DNA from 4 places in the Serratia sp. YWN4 genome. Region 1 is predicted to be linked to each of the others. Evidence: predicted binding sites of a transcription regulator. Region 1 holds the regulator's gene; each other region holds the start of a gene.

Region 1 (4,797 bases):
GCGGTGGTTACGGGTATCGCCGGGGGCCGCAAATTCCTGCGCCTCTCCATTTGAAATTAGACTTAATGGCAAACTGGGTATCTGCAACGTCAAGAAATAGAGGTATATTTCGTCGAGGACGAATCGAAGCCTTCTACCCTCGCACACTTAATGGAGTTTTCCACTTATGTCTGCCAAACATCCCGTCATTGCGGTGACCGGCTCCAGCGGTGCCGGTACCACTACCACCAGCCTGGCGTTTCGCAAGATTTTCCAGCAGTTGAATATTCGCGCCGCCCAGTTGGAAGGGGACAGTTTTCATAACTACACCCGGCCGGAAATGGATGCGGCCATCCGTAAGGCGCGCGATCTTGGCCGCCATATCAGCTATTTTGGCCCAGAAGCCAATAACTTCGGCCTGCTGGAACAAAGCTTTATCCAGTACGGCGAAAATGGCACCGGTCGTTCGCGCAAATATCTGCACACCTACGATGAAGCCGTACCCTACGATCAGGTGCCAGGCACCTTCACGCCGTGGGAGCCGCTGCCAGCCCCTACCGATGTGTTGTTCTACGAAGGGCTGCACGGCGGCGTAGTCGCCGATAAGGTCGACGTGGCCAAGCATGTCGATCTGCTGGTGGGTGTGGTGCCGATCGTCAACCTGGAGTGGATCCAGAAATTGGTCCGCGATACCGGCGAGCGTGGCCATTCCCGCGAAGCGGTGATGGATTCCGTCGTGCGTTCAATGGAGGATTACATCAGCTACATCACACCACAGTTCTCGCGCACCCATATCAACTTCCAGCGGGTACCGACGGTCGATACATCCAATCCATTTGCCGCCAAAGCCATCCCCTCGCTGGATGAAAGCTTTGTGGTGATCCACTTCCGCGGTCTGGATCAGATTGATTACCCTTATCTGCTGGCCATGCTGCAAGGCTCTTTTATCTCGCACATCAATACGCTGGTGGTGCCGGGCGGCAAAATGGGGCTGGCGATGGAGCTGATCATGGCACCGTTGGTGCAACGGCTGCTCGAAGGCAAAAAAATCGAATAACTCTTTTGGGCGCGGCCAATCACCGCGCTTAACCCTCTGTCATCCTGCACCAGCCACTCCCTCACAAACGACAAAAAATCATTAATGAATGATTTCTCATCGCCGATATTCCTTCTGCGGGCAAGGTGAAATTATCGTTTTAAGCGATTAAGGAGAGGCACAAATGCGCCAATTACCAAAGTTGCAGCAGCTAAAAGCCTTTCAGCAAGTGATACGCTGCGGCAGTATTCGTGGCGCTGCGCGCGCCTTGGCACAGTCTCAACCGGCGGTCAGCCGCTCTATCCAAGAACTGGAACAGACGCTGAAAACCCAGTTGATCGTGCGCAGCAGCAAGGGGATGACGTTGACCGAAACCGGCCACACTTTTGCTGTACGAATGCAATTAGTGATTGAGGAATTACAGCGCGCCACCGAGGAGATCCAACAGTTGCACCAGCATTCGCAGGGCAGCGTGGCGATAGGCTGCTCCTCGCTACTGGCCGTGACGGTACTCCCAGAACTGGTCGATCTCTTCAAGGCTTCCGCCCCGCAGGCCAATCTGCTGATCCGTGAAGCACAGCTCTCCACTCTGTTGCCAGCCTTGCACACAGGCCAACTGGATTTTGCCATCGGCACGGTGACCCCAGACATGCCGCTGCAACATTTAATCTGCACCCCACTGTTCACAGCCCCGTTTTGCATTATTGCGCGCCGCGGGCATCCTCTGGCACAGGCGACATCACTGGATGAACTGTACGGAGCCAAATGGCTGCTGCCAGAAACCGACATGGGTTATTATCAACAGCTGCAATCGGTACTCGGCAGCTTTTATCAGCAATTGACCAATAGGCCCATTCGTTCGGATTCGGCGGTATGCGGATTGAATATGGTGTTGGAGGCAGACTATCTGACCATTGTCGCGCGGGCGATGAACACGCCTTTCCATTTGCAGCAAAAACTGGTGACGTTGCCGATCGACAGCCTGCCGCAGGCGCAGTACTGCGTGCTGTACTCACAAAAATCGCCGCTAACCATCACGGCGCGGCGATTTTTGCATTTATTGAGCAACCACTGCCACAGTTACCTCTGGTAGCTTCAGGCAACGTCGCAGATTTCAAAGCTGTGGGTCACGCTGGCGGCCTTGCTCAGCATCAGCGAGACCGAGCAATACTTCTCGGCAGAGAGGTTAACCGCACGCTCAACAATCTTGTCGGTCAGCCCTTTGCCGGTGACGATAAAATGCAGGTTGATATGGGTAAACAGACGCGGTGCTTCTTCACGGCGCTCCGAGGTCAGTTTTACCTCACAGTCACGAACATCGTTACGGCCTTTTTGCAGGATGGCGACGACATCAATGGCGCTACAGCCGCCAACCGACATCAAGACCATTTCCATCGGGCTTGGCGCTTTATCGCCCGCGTTACCGTCCATTAATACCTGATGGCCGGACGCAGACTCACCCAAGAATGTCAGTCCTTCTACCCACTTAACTCTTGCCTGCATTTTGTACACTCCCGTTAATTTCTCAAAATCAGGGTACGCTTTCGCATAGAAACTGGCAACGGAACCTGATGCTAATCATGCTGAAGCGAGACAACACAAGACACCCGCTTCACTCTGTGCTACAAACAGAGCCGCAAGAACTCTTTCCAGGTCACCGATTTCAGGGAAATGTCCGAGGAAAGGACCCTATATTGGTATGTTAACAGAATGTAGCTTGCAGCACTTGGCGCAAGTTAATATGCTAAGGCACAAGCGTATTTCTATAACATGCCTCAAAACCTGTTGATAGCCACTCTATAAAACACCGGGCTATAAGCACGTTTTACAGGGAACTCTGACCCCTGTGATACAAGGCAGCGATAACAACAGAGGATAACAGCGAATGGTTCTCGGCAAACCGCAAACAGACCCGACTCTTGAATGGTTCCTGTCTCATTGCCATATCCACAAATATCCATCAAAGAGTACGCTGATTCACCAAGGTGAAAAGGCCGAAACGCTCTACTACATCGTGAAAGGCTCCGTGGCGGTGCTGATCAAGGATGAAGAAGGCAAAGAGATGATTCTGTCCTACCTTAACCAGGGGGATTTCATCGGCGAGCTTGGATTATTTGAAGAAGGCCAGGAGCGCAGTGCCTGGGTTAGAGCGAAAACAGCCTGTGAAGTGGCTGAAATTTCCTATAAGAAATTCCGCCAGTTGATTCAGGTTAATCCGGATATCCTGATGCGCCTGTCTGCGCAGATGGCAAACCGCCTGCAAATCACCTCAGAGAAAGTGGGTAACCTCGCCTTCCTTGACGTTACCGGCCGCATTGCACAAACCCTGCTGAACCTGGCGAAACAACCCGACGCCATGACTCACCCGGATGGCATGCAAATCAAGATTACCCGCCAGGAAATTGGTCAAATCGTCGGTTGCTCACGTGAAACCGTCGGTCGTATTCTGAAAATGCTTGAAGATCAAAACCTGATTTCTGCCCACGGCAAAACTATTGTCGTTTACGGCACGCGTTAATTATTGAAGAAACGGCGTAGCGATACGCCGTTTTTTTTAACTCCCCCCATTCATCATGTGGCGGCGCCTGATCTACCACCCGGAAGTCAACTATGCACTGCGGCAAACGCTGGTGCTGTGCCTGCCGGTGGTTTTCTTCCTGCTGATGGGCAACCTGCAACTCGGCCTGCTGTTCTCTCTGGTACCTGCCTGCTGCAACATCGCCGGGTTGGATACGCCGCACAAACGCTTTTTCAAACGTCTGGCCGTTGGCGGCTCCCTGTTTGCTCTCAGCAGTTTGCTGCTGCAACAGGCGCTGCTGTGGCATATCCCGTTACCCTTACTGATGCTGGCAATGGCGCTGTTGCTGGGCGTCAGCGGTGAAATCAGCCCGCTGCACGCACGTCTGCTGCCCGCCGCGCTGGTCGCCGCCATCTTTTCTCTCAGCATGGCCGGACACGTGCCGATCTGGCATGCGCCGCTGCTGTATCTGGTCGGCACCGCCTGGTACGGGCTGTTCACCTGGTTCTGGTTCAAACTGTGGAAAGAGCAACCGATGCGCGAATCCCTGAGCCAGCTCTATATCCAGTTGGCAGACTATTTCGAAGCCAAATATTCGCTGCTGACCCAGCACATCGATCCAGAAACTGCACTGCCGCCGCTGCTGCAACGCCAGCAAAAAGTGATGGATCTGATCAGCCTGTTATATCAGCAGTTGAACTTTCTGCCCCATGCCAATAATCAGGAGCAAAAACGCCTGCAACGCACTTTTCAGGTGGCACTCGATCTGCAAGAACACATTACCGTCAGCCTGCATCAGCCAGAAGAAGTGCAAAAACTGGTGGAACAGAGCCAGGCCGAAGCGATTATCCGCCGCAACGCTCAGGTAATTGCCGGGCGTTTGCGCATCGTGGCCAACGATATTCTCTATCACCGGCGTTCAGCGCGTTTCAGTATGAAGAATGAGCTGGCGGCGCTGGAAAAGGTGGCCACGCAGCATGCCGAAAACCCGGTGGGACAGTTCTGTTTTTACCACTTCAGCCGCATCGCCCGCCTGTTACGCAGCCAGCGTCCACTGTATCAGCGCGATCTGATGGCCAACCAGGCGCGATTACCGTTCTGGCCCGCGGTGGTGAGCTATCTGTCGTTGAAGTCCAACGCCCTGCGCAATGCCGCCCGGCTGGGCATCATACTGGCGGTGGGCAGCAGCCTGGGTATGATTTTCAACCTGCCGAAGCCCTATTGGATCCTGCTAACCATTATGCTGGTCAGCCAGAACGGCTAT
Region 2 (4,797 bases), 1.4 Mb from region 1:
CATCGCCCCTGGCGGCAGCGAGCAGCAGATGGCGTGCGGTGCCGTTGCCGCCGGAAAATTGCATGAGTGGATGCAGACTGCCGATGGCCCATTATTCACCCGCTTGTGCCAACATATTGGCGATCGTTCGGTGGCGATCGCCAATGCCATCGGGCTGTTTTTTCAGGCCTGTGAGGGCACCGCCGGATTATTAGGGCAAACGCTGTTATTGATGCAGGAACGGGATGTGGCAGCGGAAGATGGCCTCGCTGCCGTGCTACAGGAAACGCCGCCGATTCACACCACTCGCCGTTTTGCGTTGCGTGAGACCGAACTGGCTGGTAAGCGGTTGACGGTTGGGCAAGTGGTGCTGATTCCGTTGAAGACGGCTGAAGAAAGTTTTGCCTTCGGCTGCGGCAGCCATCAGTGTCCTGGGTCCGATTGGGCGCAATCTATTGCCTTGAGCGGCATTCGTCATTTATTGGCGCTCAATCTTGAGCCAGAATTATTGGCCCACTTTCGCTGGCGCGTTTCGCAGAATGCGCATGTGCCGGAATTTTTTACTGTTGAGGAGTGATGATGATCGCGGTCATTTTTGAATTGCAGGCTGCCGAAGGGCAGCGAGAAACCTATCTTAATCTGGCGGCTGAACTGAAGCCGCTATTGGCAGAAATCGACGGATTTATTTCTATTGAGCGCTTTCAGAGCCTGAGCGATCCACAAAAATTGCTGTCGTTATCATTCTGGCGCGATGAAGCGGCGGTGCAGCAGTGGCGTAATCTGGAGCAGCACCGTAAGGCGCAGGCACGCGGGCGGCACGACGTGCTGGAATATTATCGGCTGCGGGTGGCTGATGTGGTGCGTGACTATGGGCTGGAACCGCGCGAACAGGCACCGGCAGATAGTCAGCACTTTCATCAGAAGTAGAAGTCTGGGGCGAACCTGAAGATAGCACTTACCCAAAATTATTAAAGCGGCTTTGTCGCGCCAGCCTGAACAATCGGTGTCAGTTGGGCCTGTTCCAGCGTAACGATTTTACCTTGCTGGGTTATCAGCACCTGTTGCAGTGGCTGGCCGCTTTCTTTTTCTGTCAACATGACATGGGGCTTATCGCCAAGCAGATACTTGTGCCCCCATTCCATCAACGCCATCAGGATCGGCCCCAAACTGCGGCCTTTTTCGGTTAACACATATTCATGGCGCTCCCGTATTCCCGGTTCTTGATAGGCGTTTTTGCGCAATAAGCCATCTTCAACCATGGCCGCCAAACGGCTGCTCAAGGCGTGCCTGGATGCGCCAATATCCACGCGTAAATCTTCGAACCGCGTCACGCCATAGAAGGCTTCACGCAGGATCAAGAGCGTCCAGCGATCGCCGATGGTTTCTGCGGCCTGGGCTAAACCGCATAATTCAGCCGAGAGAGGGGGGATCCGGAGCATTTTTGACATGAGCAGTGACCTTGTTTATTCTGAGTCTGATTATCAGACTTATATCAATGCAAGGAGATTAGCGTGCCTTTTGTTAATGTGCAAACCATCAAAGGAATTATGAACGAAGAGCAAAAAAGCGAATTGCTCAAGCGTATCACCGATTTGATGGTGGAAATTGAAGGGCGGGGCGATCCGGCTTTCAGAGCGTCAGTCTGGGTCAGAATCGATGAACATGAGCCAGAGCAATGGAGCCTTGGCGGGCTGCAACCCAGCGCCGCGATGATCGCCGCCAAGTTTCCGCCACGAGAATAAAATACTGATCATTGCGGAGATACTCCTTGAGGAAATATCTCCGCAGCTTCCCCATCGCACAAATCTTCATCAAAACTCCCCACGATATCTGCGTTTCGTTATGGCATAATGCGCGCCAAATCACATTCCCTATGATATGAAGAGCGAGCGCTGTGTTAAGCACTAACAACATCACTATGCAGTTTGGCAGTAAGCCGTTGTTTGAAAACATTTCCGTCAAGTTTGGCGGCGGTAACCGTTACGGTTTGATCGGAGCCAACGGCTGCGGTAAATCCACCTTTATGAAAATCCTCGGCGGTGACCTGGTGCCAAGCGCCGGTAACGTGTTCCTCGATCCGAACGAACGCCTGGGTAAACTGCGTCAGGATCAGTTCGCGTTCGAAGAGTTCAGCGTGCTGGATACCGTGATCATGGGCCACACCGAACTGTGGGCGGTAAAAGAAGAGCGCGATCGCATTTACGCCCTGGCGGAAATGAGCGAAGAAGACGGCTATAAAGTGGCCGATCTGGAAGTCGCCTACGGTGAGATGGACGGTTACACCGCTGAAGCCCGCGCGGGTGAACTGCTGCTCGGCGTAGGTATTCCGGTAGAGCAGCATTACGGTCCGATGAGCGAAATCGCCCCAGGTTTTAAGCTGCGCGTATTGTTGGCGCAGGCGCTGTTCTCTAATCCAGAAATTCTGCTGCTCGACGAACCCACCAACAACCTGGACATCGATACCATTCGTTGGCTGGAGCAGGTGCTGAACGAGCGTAACAGCACCATGATCATCATTTCGCACGATCGTCACTTCCTGAACATGGTGTGTACCCACATGGCGGATCTGGACTACGGCGAACTGCGCGTATACCCAGGCAACTACGACGAATATATGACAGCAGCCACTCAGGCGCGTGAGCGTTTGATGTCAGACAACGCCAAGAAGAAGGCACAGATTAACGAATTGCAGTCATTCGTTAGCCGCTTCAGCGCCAACGCCTCCAAATCCAAGCAGGCGACGTCTCGTGCCCGCCAGATCGACAAGATTCAGTTGGAGGAGGTGAAAGCCTCCAGCCGTCAGAACCCGTTTATCCGCTTCGAGCAGGATAAGAAACTGTTCCGTAACGCGCTGGAAGTAGAAGCGTTGAGCAAAGGTTTCGACAACGGCCCGCTGTTCAGCAAGCTCAACTTGATGATTGAAGTGGGTGAGAAGGTGGCGATTCTGGGTGCCAACGGCATCGGTAAATCGACCTTGCTGAAAACCCTGGTAGGGGATGTTGAGCCGGATAATGGCACCGTGAAATGGTCAGAAAACGCCAGGATCGGTTACTACGCGCAGGATCACGAATACGAATTCGATGATCAACTGACGGTGTTCGACTGGATGAGCCAGTGGAAGCAGGAGAAAGACGACGAGCAGGCGGTACGTAGCGTGCTGGGCCGTTTACTGTTCAGCCAGGACGACATCAAGAAGCGCGTGAAAGTGCTGTCGGGTGGTGAGAAGGGCCGTATGCTCTTTGGCAAGATCATGATGCAGCGCCCGAACATTCTGGTGATGGATGAACCGACCAACCACATGGATATGGAATCCATCGAGTCGCTGAATATGGCGCTGGAAATGTATGAAGGTACGTTGATCTTCGTTTCCCATGACCGTGAGTTTGTCAGCTCACTGGCCACCCGTATTCTGGAAATGACCCCGAACAAGGTGATCGACTTTACCGGCAACTACGAAGATTATCTGCGTAGCCAGGGTATTGCTTAAGTCTTTCATGCATCCTCAGCGTCGTTTTTCATAAACAACGCTTGATTTTTGTAAATTAGGTGCAGGATCCAAAGGGTTCCCTGCACTTAATCACCACCCCATCCTTCAATCTCCAATCATGCCAGTTAAACTGAAAAAACATTCAATAACCATAAAAAATGAAAGTATAGTAGTCATGGATACTCCCCATGCTGTTTGATTGTCGAGTACCACTATTCTGGCGTTAGGCCACCCTAACGATAAACCAGCAGGGAAATATGACACCTAATCTCCCCATCAACATCAACGATCTCCTTCACCGCCGCACGGTGGAGAGCGAACGTATTGAGTATAAGGAAGGCTGGAATCCTGAGTCCATCCTGCATACCCTATGTGCCTTTGCTAATGATTTCCACAACTTGGGTGGTGGTTATGTGGTGATTGGCGTTGTTGAGGCCAATGGTCAGCCCGTGTTGCCACCCGTAGGGTTGGAGCCCACGCAGATTGATGCCATTCAGAAAGAGTTACTAAACCTGGGGCATTCAGCCATAGCGCCACATTTTCATCCATTAACGGCGGCTTACCAAATTCAGGGTAAAACCATTTTGGTACTTTGGGCTCCGGGTGGTGAAACACGCCCATATAAAGCCAGAATCAGCTTAAGTGATAAAAAGGGTGACTGGGCGTATTACCTGCGTAAGCATACCAGCACTATTAGGGCAACAGGTGAAGACGAACGGGAGTTATTAAGCCTGGCGGCTACCGTTCCGTTTGATGACCGCTATCGGCAAACCGCTACTCTGAACGATCTTTCCCCCTATTTGATGCGCGACTTTCTGCATGAAATTAATAGTGAATTGGCAAGCGAAGCTCGCGAGCTAGACATTGAAGCCTTAGGGCGCAGGATGAATGTGGTGGGTGGTCCGGCTGAAAGGGCATTCCCTAAAAATGTCGGGCTACTGTTTTTTAATGAGCAACCAGAGCCGTTTTTCCCAGCAACCCAGATTGATGTGGTTTATTTTCCCGACGGTGCCGGTGGTGACCGTTTTGAGGAGAAGGTGTTTAAAGGCCCACTAGGGCGTATTACTCGCGATGCTTTGGACTATATCAACCGCAACTATGTAAAAGAGGCGGTGCTTAAACATGCGGATCGCCCTCAAGCGGAGCGTTTCTGGAATTTCCCACTGGCGGCGATTGAAGAGGCCGTAGTGAACGCGGTGTATCATCGCTCTTATGAAATCCGCGAACCCATTGAAATTCGCATTGATGCTGAAGAACTGATGGTGCTGAGTTTTCCAGGCCCCGATCGCTCTATCCGTATGCAAGATCTGCAAGCAGGTAAAGCGGTGAGT
Region 3 (4,797 bases), 2.5 Mb from region 1:
TTGGGCCACAGCATGCGTATCTGAACAGCATTGGCCGCGCGGAATACGTGTCGATTACCGATGATGAGGCGCTGGAAGCCTTCAAAGAATTGTCGCGCCACGAAGGCATTATCCCGGCGTTGGAGTCTTCCCACGCCTTGGCCTATGCGCTCAAAATGATCCGTGCAACGCCGGAAAAAGAGCAGATTCTGGTGGTTAACCTGTCCGGCCGCGGCGACAAAGACATATTTACCGTTCACGATATTCTGAAAGCTCGGGGAGAAATCTGATGGAACGTTACCAGCAGCTGTTTAAACGCCTGGAAGGCAACAGAGAGGGCGCGTTCGTGCCGTTTGTCACCCTGGGCGATCCTAACCCAACGTTATCGTTGCAGATTATCGATACCCTGGTGGAAAACGGGGCCGATGCGTTGGAGTTGGGGATCCCGTTCTCCGATCCGCTGGCGGATGGCCCGACGATCCAAGGTGCGGCCCTGCGTGCTTTCGCCTCTGGCGTAACGCCAACCCACTGTTTCGAAATGTTGGCGGCGATCCGCCAGAAACACCCCACTATTCCCATCGGCCTGTTGATGTATGCCAATCTGGTATTCCACAAAGGCATCGACGACTTTTATCAGCGTTGCGCAGAAGTGGGCGTGGATTCGGTGTTGATCGCCGACGTTCCGTTTGAAGAGTCTGCACCGTTCCGCGCAGCGGCGGCACGCCACGGCATCGCGCCGATCTTTATCTGCCCGCCGAATGCTGACGACGATCTGCTGCGTGAGATCGCTTCTCATGGCCGCGGCTATACCTATCTGCTGTCGCGCGCTGGGGTCACCGGCACGGAAAGCCGTGCGCAGTTGCCACTGCATCATCTGGTGAACAAACTGCGGGAATATCATGCGGCACCGCCGCTGCAGGGCTTTGGCATTTCTGAACCTTCGCAGGTGAAAGGCGCGTTGCAATCTGGCGCTGCCGGGGCCATATCCGGCTCGGCAATTGTCAAAATCATCGAACAAAATCAGGCGCAGCCCGCAGAGATGCTGGTTAAACTTGGCAAGTTTGTGCGAGAAATGAAAGCGGCTACCCACGCCTGATCCCCCTCAATCACCGGGTGCAACCGTTGTGCCCGGTAACGAGGCGCGTTCAAAGTAGGTTTGTAAAACGATAGGCAAATCGAATAATACAAGAGGAGGCACCAGGCAGTGCCTCCCCTGTAAAAACTACATCAGAAACGGTAACCCGCCCCGAACATAAATGTGATCGGATCCAGACGCGTATCAATATTTTGATGTTGATCACCAGCATCAAAGCGGACTTGAGTTTCGATATTCATCCACCATACCGACATATTCAACATCCAGTTCTTATCCAGGTTGTAATCCAGACCGGCCTGCGCCGCTACGCCCCAGGAATTTTTCAGATCCAGATTGCTCAACCCAGCACTCTTACCATAGTCATTGAATTTTTCATCAAAGAACATGGTGTAGTTAAGGCCAAGGCCCAGATAAGGGCGCAGTTTGTCCTGCTTTTCACCGAAATAGTACTGTGCCATCAGCGTTGGTGGCAGATGTTTAATGGTGGCGATATCACCGTTTACAGCACTGCCTTTCAGGGACACTTTGTGGCTGAACGGCGTTGCTGCCAACAGTTCAACACCGATATTGTCCGTGACCATATAGCCGAAAGTCAGACCCAACTGAGTATTATTGTTGGCATCAAACGATCCCTGACCAAGAACATTATCTGAACCCGCATTTGGACGCACCGTTGCAGCGCCCGCACGGAACAAGAAATCACCTGCCTGATGCGCACTTGCCAACATGGGCGCCATCATAGCCGCCAATACCACCAGAGTTGTCTTTTTCATTATCCATTCCATTTGTGTGGTTTACAGTCTCGACGAATATACCTATTAACGGGTATTTATGATCCAATCGAGATCACATCTTATGTGTAAAAATTTAAATTCATACCAAAAACAAGGATATCTAAGCCGCTAATAAATCAAGAATTGATCTAAATCAAAAAAGGCCGCTTGTTGCAAAAATGATACACACTTAAATTTCAGTTGCTAAAGAAATGGTTGCTGAGTAGCTTCATCATTCATGTTGGTTTTGGTTCGTGCCCGCAAGGAATCCGTGAGCAATCAAGATGAGCGAAATTCAAAATCCCTGTATCAGCTGCGGCGCATGCTGCGGATATTTTCGAGTGTCATTCTATTGGGCCGAAGCGGAAGACGGCGGCGGCACCGTTCCTTTATCGGTGACTGAACCATTGCCCCTTTTCCTGCGCTGTATGCAGGGCACCAATAGCCGATCTCCACACTGTAAAGCACTGGAAGGTGAGATCGGTAGGGCTGTCTCCTGTTCGATCTACCTTAACCGACCAAGCACGTGCCGCGAGTTCGAGCAATCCTGGGATAATGGCCTGCATAATGAGGCCTGCGATCGCGCCCGCGCAGGTTATAACCTGCCACCCCTGCTATTGCCGGTGCCGAATAGGCTAATCGCCGAAGAAATAGGCACTGCGCAACTCACGGGGTGCCACAGCGGCGCGGAACAGGGTACAATCGCCCACTGATTTATCTCTGTTCTCGACGCCAAGGAGTCTGCATGCCTATCACGGCCAACACGTTGTACCGTGACAGTTTTAACTTTTTCCGTAATCAACTGGCCAGCATCCTCTTGCTGGCTCTGTTGACCGGGCTTATTTCAGTGCTGCTCAATCAGGCTTTCAGTCCTGACGTTGAGCAGTTGAAACTGTTGAGTGCGACGGAAAGTGATTTTACCTCGACCGCCGGTATGGGCATTCAGGAAATCATTCAGCAAATGACACCAGAGCAACAAATGGTGTTGTTAAAAGTCTCCGCTGCCGCGACGTTTTCTGCCCTGGTAGGTAACGTACTGCTGGTGGGTGGGATGTTGACGCTGATCCGCCTGATTTCTCAAGGCGAGCGTACCAGTGCACTGCGCGCTATCGGCATCTCTGCGCCGCAACTGCCGCGTTTACTGCTGCTGCTGTTTGTCTGCACCCTGCTGACCCAACTTGGCTTGACGCTGTTCGTCGTGCCCGGTGTGATCCTGGCGATCTCATTCTCGCTGGCACCGGTGATTTCGCTTGCTGACAAAAAAGGCGTGTTTGCCTCAATGAAATTGAGCTGCAAGCTGGCCTTCGCTAACGCTCGCGTGATTGTTCCGGCGATGATGCTGTGGTTGGCGGCCAAACTGCTGGTGCTGTTTATGGTCAGCCATCTGTCTGTTCTGACGCCAAACGTCGCCAGCGTGGTGTTGACCGCACTGAGCAATCTGGTTTCAGCACTGCTGCTGATTTATCTGTCCCGCCTGTATATGCTACTGCGCGACTGATTATTCGCTGGATATGTCAAGGGCACGCTTCGGCGTGCCCTTTTTGCTTACAATGCCGCAGTGGGCTCCGCCTGCTCCTTACTTTGAATCAGCTTTAGAGCCAGATAAAGGTCAGGCACCAGAATCAGATCCTGATCGCGCCCTACCCGGTTGATACGGAACCAGCGCGTCAGTTCGGTACGCCGCCCTGCCAGCACCAATTTTACGTTACGCTGTAACAGATCGCGTTTCAGTTCATCAATTGCCGCCAACACGCTGATATCTGCGTGGGTAAAGCTGGCAACCGCATCAATTACTACCCAACGTGGCTGGAACGGCGTGCCGTCTACCAAGTTGAGGATCCGGCGCTTGAAGTAAGCCACGTTAAAATAGGTCAGCGGTGAATTGAAGCGATACATCATCACGCCTGAAACGGCCTTCACGCCGTTGTTATTCCCCATTGAGTGGATCATGCCTTCGTCGTTAACCCCCAGCAATTGCTCGGTTGGGCGAAAGACGGTGCGCAAGAATTGCATCAATCCCAGTAAAACCGCCAGGCCGATACCGCTGATCACCCCCACCAGCAACACGCAAAGGAAGGTAAAGGCCGCCAGACGAAATGCCTGCGCGTTGCGACGGCGCAAGATCCAGATCCCCCGGATATCGATCAACGACCAGGCGGCATACATAAGCACCACGCCCAAGCCCGCAACAGGGATAAACTGTAGCGGTTCGGTGAGGAACAACAACACAATGGCGATCACCACGGCGGCAATGATCGAAACCAACTGGCTCTTGCCGCCGTTAGCATCGTTTACCGCCGTACGCGAGTCGGCACCGCTGATAGCAAACCCTTGTGACAGCGCAGAAACAATGTTGACCAGGCCCAGCGCGCGGAACTCCGCATCGGCATTCACCTCGTAGCCATTTTTTGCTGCAAAGCTGCGGGCGGTCAGCATCATACTGACAAAGCTCACCACCGCCAGATTCAATGCCGGGATCACCATGTCACGCAGCAATCCTGGCTGAAAATCTGGCCACTGGACGATGGGCAACATGCCGCTGAAACCACCAACGGTGATAATACCGTGCTGTTGCAGATCACCGGCCCAGGTGACAAAGGTCGCCAATACGATGGCAAACAGCGGCGCAGGCCAGTTCGGCCGTAGCTTTTTAACGCCAAATAACATTAATAGCGTCAGCAAAGAAACGCCGATGGTTAGCCAGTCACTGTGCAATAAGTTACCGGGTAACGCATAAATACGTTCGATCAGTTGCGCTGGATGCGTACCAAATCCCGTCACCTTACCGATTTGATCGACAATAATGGTCACCGCCACGCCGTTCAGCAGCCCATTGAGAATCGGCCGGGATAATAAATCGGCCAGCGCTCCCAGTCGGAAGCGGCTGGCAAGCAGGCACCATGCCCCCATCATGGCGGTCATCATGATAGTCAGCTGCCAGTGCAACTC
Region 4 (4,797 bases), 660 kb from region 1:
CCATGGCAAAATGCCGCCAAGTACGGTGATCGGGATCGCCTGCGGGCTGAGCCAGGTGGCGCGGCGCGTACCGAGCGGCGTGATGCGCAGATGATTGCGCTCGCTGCTGCCCTGCATTTGCACGCCGCAGCGCGCCAGCAACTGCGCCGCTTCTGCGGCCAGCGCAGCGACGCGGGTGGCACCCATCAAGCTATAAGGGTGTTGCGGAGCCTGCTGCGCCAGCGCTGGTAAAGCCGCCAACGGTGATTCCACCGCCGTGCCATCGGGCAATTGCGCCAGCAGATCGAGCGATCCGGAAGAAAAATAGAGCGCGCTCTGGCCAGAGCTGACCACCGCGCAACGCTTGCCCTGCTCGGCCAAACGGATGGCGCAGCTCAGCCCGGCCAGCCCGCCGCCAATCACTACCACATCAAATTGCATCATCGGCCTCCTGCTGCTGGTCACCGCGCGCATCAAGCCCGCACAGCCCCTGATAAACCCAACTGGTGAATTCGCTGGCCCGCAACGCATCGCCCCAGGCGATAGGCCGCACACCTTTCCAGCGTTCATTGAGGAAGTGAGAGAGTTGCGCAATGGATTGCTGCGGCGTAGCGACGTTAAAGTGCGTCAGTAACCCGGCAGCACGGCAGGCGCACAGTTCCCCTTGGCAGGTGCCCATGCCAACGCGGGTGCGGCGGCGCAGGTCGACCAGGTTATTAACGGTCAGGGAGTTCACCGCATAGCGGACTTCACCGGCGGTCACGGCCTCGCATTCGCACACCAGGCTGTTATCCAGCCGATCGCCCGACGGAATCTGGCTTGCGCGATCGCCGTGGCGATAAACCGCCGAACCCCGGATGCTCGCTGGCAGCGATACCACGCTGCGCACCGTTTCTTCCGCCGACTGGCGGGAACCCGGCAACGCCACTTCCGCCGTGGTGCAAGGGCTGTTGATACCCAGTTTGGCGCACACTTTGTCGGTCGCCCATTCCGCCATCAGCCGGTAGGTCATCAGCTTGCCGCCGGTAATGGTGATAAAACCTTCCAGCCCGTCACGTTCCGCGTGATCGAGCAGCACAATGCCACGGCTGACGTTACGCCCGGAAGGATCGTCATCGCGCGCCACCAGTGGCCGTACGCCAGCATAGGCACGCAGAATGCGGGTTTGCGCCAGTATTGGTGAGAGTAGCGAACCCTCGCGGATCAGCACGTCCACTTCCTGCGGGGTAACTACCATGTTGTCGATCTGGTCGTAATCAATGCGGGTAGAGGTGGTGCCGATCAACGAGATAGTATCTCCCGGCACCAGAATGTCGGCGTCTGCCGGTTTGCGGCAGCGATTAATCACCATGTTATTAATGCGATGGCCGAGGATTAACAGCGCCCCTTTGGCCGGGAACATGCGCACCCGCAGATCGGCATATTCTGCTATCTGTTGGCCCCAAATGCCGGCGGCATTCACCACCACCTGCGCATGAATGTCGTATTGACGCGCATTTTTATGGTCGAAAACGCGCACGCCGGTGACACGATCGCTCGTGCGCAGTAAACCGATGACCTGATGATAGGTGAGAACCTGCGCACCATGCTCACGCGCATCCAGCATATTGGCGGCGGTCAGCCGGAAAGGATCGACAGTGCCATCCGGCACCCGCACGGCACCGATCAACGTCGGGTTAGCAGCAGGCTCCAGACGCAGCGCCTGCTGGGGTTCGATCGCTTCGGCATTAATCCCGGCATTCAGGCAGGCGGCAATAAACTGCTGTTGATACGCCAGCGAATCCTGCGGCAGGGTAATAAACAGGCCATCGCTAGGTTCGATGCAATGGTGGGCAATGCGTTTCAGTATGCGGTTTTCTTCAATGCACTCGCGGGCCGATTCACCGTCGGTCACCGCATAGCGCGCTCCGCTGTGCAGCAGCCCATGGTTACGGCCGGTCGCCCCGGTGGCGATGTCATGCCGCTCCAGCAAAACGCAGCGCAGCCCGCGCCGCGCGCAGTCACGGGCAATCCCTGCGCCGGTCGCCCCGCCGCCAATAATGATCACATCCGTTTCGGTCACTGGTGAGTTGTTGCTCATCACGCCCCCTGAGCCTATGGTTATCATCCTATTGGTACACATTTATTAAGGACTTTGTTTGATAAGGAACAATAACGAACAAAAAACGAAAGTAAAATGACCTTAAAAAACCACAAATGTGATCAAAATCACAAGTTTTTGCTGTTTACTCATTTCAAAATGTTAACCAATCGCGCAGAATCCGCCGATGTTTCATAAAAGTGTAACAATTGCGCCATTCATCACAATGGAACCCCAGGGTTTTGACTAGGATGACGCTCGTTATGGAACAATTTGACAACACTTAATTCTGGTATCCGCTCGATCATCTTCAGGACATCCGTTTCCTGCTGATGTAATAACTGATAAAGCCATCGGAGGCGCTCATGTTGAGTATTTTTAAGCCAGCAGCACACATTTCCCGTGTGCCGGTCGATAAGGTAGATCCGCTCTACCGTAAGCTGCGCTGGCAAATTTTTATGGGGATTTTCTTCGGTTACGCCGCCTACTATCTGGTGCGTAAAAACTTCACCCTGGCGATGCCGTATCTGATCGAGCAAGGTTTCAGCCGTGGGGACCTGGGCTTTGCGCTGTCAGGGATTTCCATCGCTTATGGCTTCTCCAAGTTCATCATGGGGTCGGTTTCCGACCGTTCTAACCCACGCGTATTCCTGCCCGCAGGCCTGATCCTGTCGGCCGCAGTGATGCTGTTTATGGGCTTTGTGCCTTGGGCCACCTCCAGCATTGCGGTGATGTTTGTGCTGCTGTTCCTGTGTGGCTGGTTCCAGGGCATGGGTTGGCCACCGTGTGGCCGCACTATGGTGCACTGGTGGTCGCAGAAAGAGCGCGGCAGTATCGTTTCGGTGTGGAACTGCGCTCATAACGTGGGTGGCGGTCTGCCGCCGCTGCTGTTCCTGCTGGGGATGGCGTGGTTCAACGACTGGAAAGCGGCGCTGTATATGCCTGCCTTCGGTGCGATCCTGGTGGCGATGATCGCCTTCGCCCTGATGCGTGATACCCCGCAGTCTGTTGGCCTGCCACCGATTGAAGAATACAAAAACGACTACCCGGATGATTACAGCGATAAAGCAGAAGAAGAACTGACTGCCAAGCAGATCTTCATGCAGTACGTCCTGCCGAACAAGCTGTTGTGGTATATCGCCATCGCCAACGTTTTTGTCTACCTGTTGCGTTACGGCATCCTCGACTGGTCGCCGACCTACCTGAAAGAAGTCAAACATTTCGCGCTGGATAAATCATCCTGGGCCTACTTCCTGTACGAATACGCCGGTATTCCAGGCACGCTGCTGTGCGGTTGGATGTCGGATAAGGTATTCAAAGGCAACCGTGGTGCCACCGGGGTGTTCTTCATGGTGCTGGTCACCATCGCTACCATCGTTTACTGGCTGAACCCGGTGGGTAATCCGGGCATCGATATGGCCTGTATGATCACCATCGGCTTCCTGATTTACGGCCCGGTCATGCTGATCGGCCTGCATGCGCTGGAACTGGCACCGAAAAAAGCCGCGGGTACCGCTGCGGGCTTCACCGGCCTGTTCGGCTACCTGGGTGGCTCGGTTGCCGCCAGCGCCATCGTCGGTTACACCGTTGACTATTTCGGCTGGGACGGCGGCTTTATGGTGATGATCGGCGGCAGCATCGGCGCAGTCATCCTGCTGTTGCTGACCATGATCAGCGAGAAGAAACATCACGCTGATATCGCAGCCAAACGCGGTTAATTGTCACAATCTTTTTGCACGATTTAAAGGTCGCTTTCTGCGGCCTTTTTACTTACCTCTGCCTATAAAATGGAGATTATAGAATGCGAATGAGAACTCAAACCAAAGCCCTGCTGGCAGGGATCATTCTCGCCACTTCCATGCTCAGCGTTGCGCAGGCTGCGGATAAACTGGTCATCGCCCACCGTGGTGCCAGCGGTTACCTGCCGGAGCACACGCTGCCTGCCAAGGCGATGGCCTACGCCCAAGGCGCGGACTATCTGGAGCAGGACGTGGTCATGACCAAGGACGATAAACTGATCGTCCTGCACGATCACTTCCTTGACCGCGTGACCGACGTGGCGCAGAAGTTCCCCGATCGTAAACGTAAAGATGGCCGCTATTACGCCATCGACTTCACCCTGGCCGAGATCCAGTCGCTGAAGTTCACCGAAGAGTTTTTGGTTAAAGACGGCGTGCAGCAGCAGAAATTCCCTAACCGTTTCCCGATGTGGAAATCTGATTTCCGCATCCATACGCTGCAAGATGAGATTGAGATGATTCAGGGGATGAATCACTCAACCGGCAAGGATATTGGCATCTACGTGGAAACCAAGGCGCCTTGGTTCCACAAAATTGAAGGCAAGGATATCTCCAAAGCCGTGCTGGAAGTGCTGAAATCCTACGGTTACACCAAAAAAGACGACAAGGCTTACCTGCAAAGCTTTGATGCGCCGGATTTAGAGCGGGTGAAGAAAGAGCTGTTACCGGCGATGAACATGGACATCAAACTGGTACAGTTGATCACCAATACCGGCGATCAGAAGGTGAGCGAAACGATGGTGATCCACCCGGATGGTAGCCTGACGCCGTACAACTACGATTGGATGTATGAACCTGGTGCCGCCGCCAAGCTGGCCAAATATGCCGATGGCATTGGCCCATGGTATCCAATGATTGTGAAAAGCACCTCAACCCCTGGCCACATTGAGCTGACCACCCTGGCGAAAGAGGCCAAGCAGCAGGGCTTGCAGATCCACC

Evidence for each region. The regulator CRP, encoded in region 1, controls carbon source genes, mostly activating them, when cyclic AMP is high. The targets are predictions, from matches to a motif close to ATGTGANNNNNNTCACAT.
Region 2: ACX9GT_RS08495 (ABC-F family ATPase) is a predicted target of CRP. The motif match lies at 1,830-1,847, and genes of this name have one in related genera.
Region 3: ompW (outer membrane protein OmpW) is a predicted target of CRP. The motif match lies at 1,991-2,008, and genes of this name have one in related genera.
Region 4: glpT (glycerol-3-phosphate transporter) is a predicted target of CRP. The motif match lies at 2,176-2,193, and genes of this name have one in related genera.

The regions. Positions count from the first base shown of each region.
Region 1 is NZ_CM147696.1:367,990-372,786, reverse strand. Features, by position in the region: gene ACX9GT_RS01690 (MFS transporter) at 1-54, shown strand, start outside; gene ACX9GT_RS01685 (phosphoribulokinase) at 167-1,036, shown strand; gene ACX9GT_RS01680 (LysR substrate-binding domain-containing protein) at 1,200-2,108, shown strand; gene ACX9GT_RS01675 (OsmC family protein) at 2,111-2,518, opposite strand; gene crp (cAMP-activated global transcriptional regulator CRP) at 2,901-3,533, shown strand; gene ACX9GT_RS01665 (YccS/YhfK family putative transporter) at 3,589-4,797, shown strand, end outside.
Region 2 is NZ_CM147696.1:1,797,409-1,802,205, forward strand. Features, by position in the region: gene ACX9GT_RS08475 (cytochrome P450) at 1-556, shown strand, start outside; gene ACX9GT_RS08480 (antibiotic biosynthesis monooxygenase family protein) at 559-906, shown strand; gene ACX9GT_RS08485 (winged helix-turn-helix transcriptional regulator) at 948-1,427, opposite strand; gene ACX9GT_RS08490 (tautomerase family protein) at 1,491-1,721, shown strand; gene ACX9GT_RS08495 (ABC-F family ATPase) at 1,874-3,466, shown strand; gene ACX9GT_RS08500 (Fic family protein) at 3,724-4,797, shown strand, end outside.
Region 3 is NZ_CM147696.1:2,860,086-2,864,882, forward strand. Features, by position in the region: gene trpB (tryptophan synthase subunit beta) at 1-269, shown strand, start outside; gene trpA (tryptophan synthase subunit alpha) at 269-1,075, shown strand; gene ompW (outer membrane protein OmpW) at 1,207-1,848, opposite strand; gene ACX9GT_RS13595 (YkgJ family cysteine cluster protein) at 2,133-2,561, shown strand; gene ACX9GT_RS13600 (YciC family protein) at 2,594-3,346, shown strand; gene ACX9GT_RS13605 (SulP family inorganic anion transporter) at 3,394-4,797, opposite strand, start outside.
Region 4 is NZ_CM147696.1:5,239,701-5,244,497, forward strand. Features, by position in the region: gene glpB (glycerol-3-phosphate dehydrogenase subunit GlpB) at 1-420, opposite strand, end outside; gene glpA (anaerobic glycerol-3-phosphate dehydrogenase subunit A) at 410-2,059, opposite strand; gene glpT (glycerol-3-phosphate transporter) at 2,425-3,777, shown strand; gene glpQ (glycerophosphodiester phosphodiesterase) at 3,867-4,797, shown strand, end outside.